Regions from separate parts of the Peribacillus sp. NPDC101480 genome, predicted to be linked through region 2. Evidence: predicted binding sites of a transcription regulator. Region 2 holds the regulator's gene; each other region holds the start of a gene.

Region 1 (3,291 bases), on a different contig from region 2:
TCGCATTCGGATCCTCACTAATGGCTGCCCGGAGCTTGTCCTCATCAATCGTTAATTTACCGCCCTCCAAATAATTTTTGGTGGTGGTGATCCCCAAACTGCTGAGATTGTTTTTTCCTGTGATCCCATCCACCGAGGTGTATAGGGATGACCTCATTGTGGTCAAGAGGCTTTTTAACGTCGAATCCCCTTTTAATGTTCCGCTCTTCGCTTTTTCTTCCCACAGCTTCACTTCATCCTCTGTCATTGCCTTTTTTTGCTCAGAGGTAAGCGGGGTAAAGGAGCGATATTTAGCTTCACCCGTTTTATCTTGAACCTTTTTAATGACATCATTGTATTTATTCACAAACTGAGTGATCGTGTCCAGGATGGCATCCACATCAGCTGTTGATGAGAATGTGACTGTATCCGTCGTTTTTTGCTTTACCGTTATTTCCGCTCCATTAATCTGAAACGTATTCGAAGGACGGGAAATGTCCAGGCCATTATAAGTAATCGATGCATTTTCCCCTATTGTGCCGCCAGTTCCTTCATTGTTACTGCTCATTTTTAGCACATTGAAGAAATCTCCGGTACTCCCTAACTCAATTTCAGGCCGATCTTTTATATCACCTGTATTTTTAGCAGTGATGGAAAACTTCTGGGACGTTTCATCGAAAAATAGAGTCACTCCCGAGTTTGCAATAATTTTATTTATGACACTCTCTAACGTATCGTCCGCATTAAGGGTAAGAGTATACGGATTTTCCACTGTTGCGCCATCTTTTACTTCCGTATCAAAACCGCCATCCTTATTGATGGACAGTATCGTAATATCTTGAGGAGTCGTGATTCCCAATTCCGATAGTTTCTTTTTCGGGTCGGTAACAGCTGATTTTTCTGTACTTGTCATGGTTGCTGCCTTGGCAAGCCCATTCACTTTTATATTCCCGGAAAAATCAATGGTCGAATTCACATTTCTCACTGATACAGCATCTGGATTCGATACCATCACCTTCTTTTTAATAAAGGAAGACTGCTTCCCAATTCCATCACGAATGAGCGTATCCAATTCTGATAAAGCTGTATTTATCGAACGGTAATCATCCCGCTGCCACTCGGAATACTGCTTTTTCTGTGTCAGTTTTTCCAATGGCACCCGTTCTGCCTGCATCATGCTCTTAACTAATTCATCAATGTCCATCCCGCTTGCTAAACCACTGATTCGTACCAAAATTGATCACCCGCTTATATTTTTTCATCCACCATTATGCCGACAAACTCCGTCATTGCCGCATAGAAGTCCAATAACTTCTTCGGGGGAATTTCCCTGATCGTCTCATCCGTTACATCATCCACTACCTTGACATAGTACTCATTCAGCTTCTCATGATATTCAAAACGAACCGCCGTATGTGTCGGATTCAGGAAGGTGTTCAAACTATCCACCATTTCCTGCACCTTTTCTTTTGATGGCATATCAGTAGATTCCACACTTTGCTCCGAATAGGCTAGCGTATTCATTTCCCGCTGATAAAATGAACTGATTCCTTCCGAGATTGCTGTTCTAAGTTGTGAGGAAAGGATATTTGTGGACAAACTCTCCCGCATCTAAATAGCCCCCAATATGATATCTTTACTTTTTATATCGGTTCCGAAATGGAACTTTACAGTGTACATACAAAGGATTTATTATTAAATAGAGAACAAACATTCGCTATCGGAGGGGATAACATTATAAAATGGGATTAAGAAGATGAGCTTACACTCTTATATAAGGAGGTTTTCATAATTAATCTTACTGAAATCCAGAAAAATATATTATATGCCAGCATTATAAGTGACGGTGAAATCACGAAAATTTATAAAAATAGCAGGAGAAAGAACAACAGCTACCGGGAGCACTACGGCACATCTCAGGGAGATTATCGAAAATGGAAAATTTCCTTTTTTGATGGATTATTATATATCACTCCGGCAAGCCAATGTGTCCGTTCCGCTTCTTTAGAATTATTCACCAATTTATTCCCACACTTTTACAGTGATGATGGAACTAAACATCTCCCCTTCACATTATTGAAACATTGCATTTTAACACATTTCCTAACTATTCTATACATGGATGATGGCTCTTTAAGCATCTCATACAGGGTAAATCATAATAAAAAAATTATTTACCTCACACCGCATATTTACCTTTACCTTCAATGTTATCCTAAAGACGAATTAGAGAAACTAAAGGAACATATATTTACCACATATCATTTATCCTTAAAGCTGAGCTCTCGTAAAGATGGATATGGATATATTCTAAAAACTACTTCTGTTAAAGAAACTTTTCGTTTCCTCGAACTAATCGAACCTGTTGCAAAAACTTGTTCTTCCATGTTATATAAAACCTCTTGGGAATTCCGAAATCAAAAAGAAATACTCAGGTGGAAATCTAAGTATCCTGATTACACGATTCTTACCAGCAGTTCAGATCGCTCTAAACCCTATTCTCCAGATGAAATTAAATTACTAAGACAACTTAAAGAAAATGGTTATACAACAAATGAAATTGCAAAGATGCTAAAAAGAAGTTATTGGTCCGTTACTTATAAATGGCAAGAAATAAAAAAACTAAACTAACGCCAAAACATGATAGTATTTTGGAGCTAAATAATGTTAATCTAACCGATCCTTTATATTTTTCGATAAAAAAAGAGACTCTAGTAAAACTAGAGTCTCTTTCAGGTAATCTAAAATTAACGAAGAAGTTGTAAAACTCCTTGTGGTTGTTGGTTCGCTTGCTTTGCGACTATGTCTTTCGATCATAGAACAGACTATATCTTCACCCTTATCTTATAAGGGGCTGGGCACTTCGAATGGCTTTTGCCACCCTACGGATTTCATTGCCATAGCTTTCACCTTAGACTGTATATCCTAGTCGTTGAACCTTCTCCAGAGTTTCCTCAAAGGAGCTTGGCTGCTGATTATCCATTATGTCATCTCCATCATTTTCAGACCATCACGCTTACCGTTTCCAGTTACGTTGTGGTTGATGCAGCTTTAGGAAGTTCCAGCAATTCACCCAGTCATAATTTTATCCATTACTGGATAAAACGCCCTTCAAATTTACCTCAGAAGTTGTAAAACTCCTTGAGGTGCGGAATTTGCTTGAGCTAGCATTGCTTGAGATGCTTGCGCCAAGATAGAGTTTTTAGTTTGCTCCATCATAGTCTTAGCCATATCTGTATCACGAACACGTGATTCAGCAGCAGTCAGGTTTTCAGAAGAAGTTCCTAAGTTGTTGATCGTATGCTCTAATCG
Region 2 (3,291 bases):
AAAAATCCCTTCTCATAATTGAAAAGGTTTTTTTTGGATGTAATGTGGTGCTAACATGGGTGGTTTGTTTTAGCCAAAGGATTCAGCCAGTTTGTAATTACTAATACAGCGATTAAATTAATGGTGTTCGATGGAAAATAAAGCTAGTAAGGTCATCTAGCAATAAAAAGATTGATGAATTTCAGCTAGACAACAAGAATAGATTTAATCCGTCTTTTTGTAGGATTCTCTATAAGACAAAATACCAGTTTTGAGTGCAGCATAATTGCCTATGCTTGCATAGCCATAAAACCAGCCCATGAAAATTCCTGAAACCAAGTGATGACGATGACTGATGAAAATGGAAATGAACAAGCCAAGACCCAAAGCGATGGTAGGGACGAATTTTGGATGAATATGAAACATGACCTTAATAAGTTGAGTAAGAATCATGATGGTAGGAATGGCTATCACTGCATCCCAGAAGTTTGTATGGACGGTTGGGTAGTCCATGATTTCACCACCTTGAAATGAAGTTTTTAAAAATAGTTTTTGTTTTTCATCAAGGTTTTATACAAAAATAAATAATTACAAATTTAAAATTAACGAACAAGTTTTGAAGATTTTCAGTGTTCAATAGGAAAAGCCGTCAATCCATTTAATTAAATGGATTGACGGCTTTTCCTGTTTGGTAGGGAAATGGATAAATAATACTCGAAGCAGGCCACTCTAGGTAAGAAATCTATAATAAAAACAATTAGCCAAACATCAGAACCTTTTGTATGGGACTTGCTGTAACCTTTTTCATAGATGAGAATACGATAAGAATGAAGATGAACAGTGAAAAATAAAGTAAAACCATTGATGGGAGGTTCTAATGAGCAAGGAAACATTTATTAAGGAAATTGCTCCCTATGCCCAGAAAATTCAACAGGAATTTAAAATATTACCTTCTGTTGTCATTGCACAAGCTTGTTTGGAGAGTGGATATGGGACAAGTTTATTAGCAAGCAAAGGAAAAAATATATTCGGTACAAAAGGTGACTTCAAGGGTGAGTCAGTCATCATTCAGACAATGGAATATGTCAATGGCGTACCCGTTCAAGTATGGAACAAATTCAGAAAATACCCATCTTGGGAAGAAAGTCTTAGAGATCTTGCCAATTTATATGTAAAGGGGACTTCATGGAATAGAAGTCTTTATACGGCTGTCATTGGAGAAAAAGATTACAGAAAAGCACTCAAAGCAATTTTCGATGCTGGGTACGCCTCGGATCCCAACTATATTGAAAAACTGGTGAACCTTATCGAAACAAGCGATTTAACAAAATATGATGCAAGTATAGAAGAGGTTTATCATATTGTCCAAAAAGGGGATACCGTCTCTGCGCTTGCAAAAGCATACGGTTCTACACAAGTGCAGATTCAACAGTGGAACGGCTTGGTAGATCTTAACCTAATTAAAGTGAACCAAAGATTACGAGTGAAGTGAATTTTAACTGGGAGCGGTAGTTAAAGCTCTCTTTTTTATTGTAATCAGATTGTTACCAAAGTACATATTAGGCGATCGTATACTTCCGTTCGTAATTAAGGACGTTTAAATACCCATGAAAACTTGATTCTATTAAAATTCCATATGCATATTGAGAGAATTCGGGACATAGATTAAACAAACAAAAAAAGCGCGGTTAGCGCTTTTAGTGTATTTGTCTATATAAGCCTATTACTTTTCCAAGTATCGAAACATCTCGTAAAATAATTGGTTCCATATTCGAGTTCTCAGGCTGAAGCCTTATGTAATCCGGTTCCTTAAAGAATCGTTTTACAGTGGCTTCATCATCTTCCGTCATGGCCACGACGATATCTCCATTATTGGCATTGCTTTGTTGTTTCACGATGACATAATCCCCATCATGAATTCCTGCTTCGATCATACTTTCACCCATGATTTCCAGCATGAATACATGGTCATCATGTGGAACCATGCTTTCGGGAAGCGGAAAGTATTCTTCTATGTTCTCAATGGCCGTTATCGGCATTCCCGCTGTTACTTTTCCAAGTAACGGCACGTTCACGACATTGACTTTTGGAATATTGTTCGCTTCCTCCAAATTCATTATTTCAATGGCCCTTGGCTTGGTTGGGTCACGTCTAATCAGGCCTTTGCTTTCCAGGCGTGATAAATGCCCGTGTACTGTTGAACTTGAAGCAAGTCCCACTGCTTCACCAATCTCCCGTACGGAAGGTGGATACCCTTTTTGGCGGACCTCTTCTTTAATGAAATCAAGAATATCTTGCTGCCTTTTTGATAGTTTAGTCATATGTGCACCTCTTCCCCAATGTTCTTTGCTACATTATAGCATGGCCCCCAATTCTATACAAACATAAGTTCGAATTTTGTTGTTGACTGAAACAAGCGTTCGTATTATAATTTGACCATAACATACGAACGAACATTCGCTTTGGAGGGATATTTATGAAAAATTTATACAAAAATTATATTTATACGATTCTATTAGCGGGATCAGTATTCATCTTTTCAATTTTATTCTCTTGTACATTGAACAATGATCCAAAAAAGGATTTCCTTTCTATAGAAGTAAGTGAAGGTGATACCCTATGGGGAATCGCTGAAGAATATGAAGAAGCAAATTTGACAAAAAAAGAATTCATTGGTTGGATAGAAGAGCATAATGGTGTCAGGGCGGATACAATTAAACCTGGTCAAGTCATCGTCATACCGGTTAAAGGGGAAGAACTTGTCCAGAATTTGGCCAGTGAGCAGTAAGCAGTGAAGGTAGGGTATTATGAAGGCGGTAATCTATTGTAGGGTCAGCACAGAAAAAGAGTCACAGGAAACATCATTGGCAAGGCAGGAAGATGAGTTAGTCAAATTGGCAGAAAAGATGGATGTTGAAGTTATATCCATAATAAAAGAGCAGGCAAGTGGTTATGAGTTGAATCGGGATGGCATTTTTGACATGCTCGAACTATTTAAAACTAAAGAAGCTGAAGTACTATTAATCCAGGATGAAACAAGGCTGGGAAGAGGGAATGCCAAAATAGCCCTTTTCCATGTCATCCTTAAAGAAAATGTTAAAATTTATACACTCTCACATGACGGGGAGCTTGAGTTATCGGATTCGGATGCCATGGTCATCCAGATAGTCGGTATTGTAGAAGAATACCAAAGGAAACTACATAATCTTAAAATAAAGCGCGGGATGATAAGAGCCGTTGAAAAAGGATACCGTCCTCAAAAAAACCTTCAGAATCAAAGGAATTCCACTGGAAGGGACCGTATGGAAATCC
Region 3 (3,291 bases), on a different contig from region 2:
TTCGCGCATCCTATCATGATTTTTTTGCAGCGGAAATAGAAGCTCCGTCTTGATTGCACGAAATACCGGCTCATAACGCCAATAGCCATTGATGATCTCCAAAGTGGAACGAATCAGTTCAATCAGAGGATGATTCAGCATCGTCCGTTTGGAATCGACGAACAAGGGTATTTGATAATCCCGAAAAACGGTTTGTAAAATATCTGCGTATGCTTCCCCATTACGGACTAAAATCGCAATATCACGAAAACGGTGCTGTTTCTGTCTGACCAGCGACAAGATGTCCCGGGCAACTCCTTCAATCTCAGCTCTGCGGTTAACTGCCTGGGCGATCGTTACATCAGGTGACTGCTCAAACGTTTGTGCAGGACGAATGGCAAAATGAGTTTCCAGGTGATTCAGCCCTGGACTCTTTCCAAACCTTTCCGTCCCTTTTAAGATTCGATCTTCTGAAATCGGTATGCCATTCCTCAATCCAGACTGATAAAGGTGATGATAAAGATTACCCGTTTGCCTGAACAACTGCAAATCATCCGGGGCATATTGCCTGTAGGGCTGATCTAACGTCAGTGAGATCGTTACACTCCTGCACAGCTTCATCATTTCTTCCACAATCAATAATTCCTGTGGAGTCAAGCTATAAAAACCATCGATGTATATATCCGCATTCCTTATATATGAAGACTCTGGCATTTTCTCGATCAGCAAGGTGAAATAGTCTTCGGAATCTAAATATTTGTTGACCATTTCATCCTCAAAAGCCTGATAGACCAATTCAAGATCATGCAGTTTATCCTGAATGCCGCTGCCTGCCTGTGAGGTTTCTTGCAAATAGTTTTGAATGTCATCAGGTTGGATGCAATACTGCTTGAACTCGGCCAGCATTAGCTCCATCTGTGCAATGAACCCCTGCTTATCAGCAGATCGACGAAACATCTTTAACTCTTCCTTTTTATCTTCCATGATCTTCCGTATCAACATATTGACGCCGACACTGTCCAAATGCAGCCGGCTCATCCCCCCGGTTTCCTGAAGGACGCGCCATGCAAGCCTGCTAAAACTGAAAACCTGTGTCCGGATCATTCCGGCAAGGCCTGGTGTTTTAATTAATTTATATTCAGATAGAAACGTCATCTGATCAGGAACGAGGTAGATAATTGGATTTCCTTCGGGATCTTCTGCCAATTTGGAGCGGATTTCGTCCAATATATTCGAAGTTTTCCCTGCACCCGATCTTCCCAGTAAAAAACGGAGTGACATCTCTTTTTCCCCCTTACAACATAATATCTAGACCCATCATACCAGAAATACTTTCGTCTTTATGACTAGGTTTCTGTTTCCAATTAGATTTACTTTCTATTATTTTACCGTTTCCCTTTAAAAAACACCAATCGTACGTTCGCGTTTTCCCCCAAAAGAAAAAGCCCACATAATTTTGGGGCTTCCACAATCATTCACCTGTAAATTTAAAATTGAAATCATTGACCGGCCAATATCGAACATCCACTTTACCGACAACATTTTCAACCGGTATATAACCAAAATGACGGCTGTCAGCACTTTCAAGACGGTTATCACCCATGACAAAAAGCTTACCCTCCGGAACTTTGGTCATGTCCGTCAATTCTTTTAATGTAAAATCACCTGTAAAATCCTGTTCCGGGAAACCTTCCTTGAATTTCTCAAGATAAGGCTCATCCACTTTTTCACCATTTACGTAAAGCCAATCATCTTTATAACGAATTCGGTCACCTGCAATCCCTATGACTCGCTTAACATAATCTTCTTGTGAATTAGCATGAAAAACAATAATGTCAAAACGGTTGATATCATGAATCCGGTAATTGATTTTATTCACGACAAGTTTATTTCCATCTTCAAGGGTCGGCTGCATCGACTTCCCTTCAACATCATAGCTTGAAAAGAGAAATGTACGGATTAAGATGTAAATAACAAAAGCTATCATCGCTGGTTTTATCCAATCGGATAAAGAATTCTTGTTTGTTTTTTCCATCTAGTTCAACCCCTACTGCATTTATATATTAATTTATTGTCCTTCTTCTCTCTTCATGCTTTTATTTAGCCTGACTTCCAGTCTTTTTCCCACATACCATAGGATAAAGATGACGATTCCGATAATGATCGTTCGCACAGGCTTATGAATTAATGATACTAAATCGTAACCTACGAAGCTGATCGTAAAAATCATCACCGCTTTCCCACCCACTACTGCAAGTCCATATTGCAGGGTACTGACTTTTGAAAGTCCTGCCACGATATTAACGATAGCCGAAGGTGTAAAAGGGAAGCAGAGTAATATGAACAAAGGACCGAATCCATGGCTCTCAACCCAAACCATCAACCTCTGCACCTGTTTATGCTTTTGCAAAAATCGGAAAAACCTCATTTGACCATATCTTCTAATAATCCAAAAGATCAAAAAAGACCCCGCTACCGCACCAATCCAAGAAAATAAAAATCCCCACCAGAGACCAAAAGCCGTTGCATTAGCAAGCACGAACACCACTAAGGGCAAAAAAGGCAAAAATGCTTCCAGCATCGGCAGCAAGATCCCAGGAATTGGACCGAATGAGCGATATTGCTGAATTAGTGCCGATATATGATCAAGTGTAAACCACTCACGTATAGTATCCAAATCCATAATTATCTCCCTCGACATGCTGCCATCATTGCAGCATAAACTTATTAAAAACTGTTTATTTTAGATATATCACTTTCCCCTGAAATTGCAAGAATTATTATCCATATATCTTCATACTTTCCCTATCTCCGGAAAACATAATCTTGTTAACGAATATTTCTTGATTTATCAAAACTGCTTGCATATACACTGAAAATACATTAGGATAAAAAAACAGAACGGATGTTCTTGTTTTGCAGAATATACATACTATTATTAAAAACGCGCTATTTTAGAAAGGGGCGGTCATGATGACCCGCATTCCAGAAGATGACCGAAATATGATTGAAAAAGCCATCTACCTCCCTATGGTTATTACAGTCTTAAACCGGGATCTCAAGGTCATCGAAATTAGTCCGTTTAAATTAAAAAGGCCCTATTCGGAGCTAGTCGAACATATTTTAAAAGTGGTTCAAGACGAACTTGCCGAGGTGCGGCGCTATTTGCGCAAGGAGAATATTAAGGTTAGTGAAATCAAACGCGATGAATCCTTCACGATGTATTGTTTTATATATAAAGGATACGAGGAACATCATAATTATTTCAATCCCCGCCTTCGCAACAAAACTGAAGACTTGTTATGTTATTAC

The links. Region 2 encodes LexA, which represses DNA repair genes until DNA is damaged. Its sites were predicted from a motif close to CGAACATATGTTCG; they were not measured.
Region 1: a site for LexA is predicted at 1,683-1,696, ahead of ACQKMF_RS12755 (DNA endonuclease). Genes of this name have one in related genera too.
Region 3: a site for LexA is predicted at 1,389-1,402, ahead of addB (helicase-exonuclease AddAB subunit AddB). Genes of this name have one in related genera too.

The regions. Positions count from the first base shown of each region.
Region 1 covers NZ_JBNNSB010000003.1:310,748-314,038, reverse strand. The annotation lists gene ACQKMF_RS12765 (flagellar hook-associated protein 2) at 1-1,213, opposite strand, end outside; gene flaG (flagellar protein FlaG) at 1,228-1,590, opposite strand; gene ACQKMF_RS12755 (DNA endonuclease) at 1,768-2,610, shown strand; gene ACQKMF_RS12750 (flagellin) at 3,097-3,291, opposite strand, start outside.
Region 2 covers NZ_JBNNSB010000002.1:577,102-580,392, reverse strand. The annotation lists gene ACQKMF_RS10305 (hypothetical protein) at 205-492, opposite strand; gene ACQKMF_RS10300 (glucosaminidase domain-containing protein) at 857-1,471, shown strand; gene lexA (transcriptional repressor LexA) at 1,677-2,300, opposite strand; gene yneA (cell division suppressor protein YneA) at 2,456-2,767, shown strand; gene ACQKMF_RS10285 (YneB family resolvase-like protein) at 2,787-3,291, shown strand, end outside.
Region 3 covers NZ_JBNNSB010000004.1:38,902-42,192, reverse strand. The annotation lists gene addB (helicase-exonuclease AddAB subunit AddB) at 1-1,260, opposite strand, end outside; gene lepB (signal peptidase I) at 1,451-2,014, opposite strand; gene ACQKMF_RS14485 (TVP38/TMEM64 family protein) at 2,048-2,662, opposite strand; gene ACQKMF_RS14480 (hypothetical protein) at 2,953-3,291, shown strand, end outside.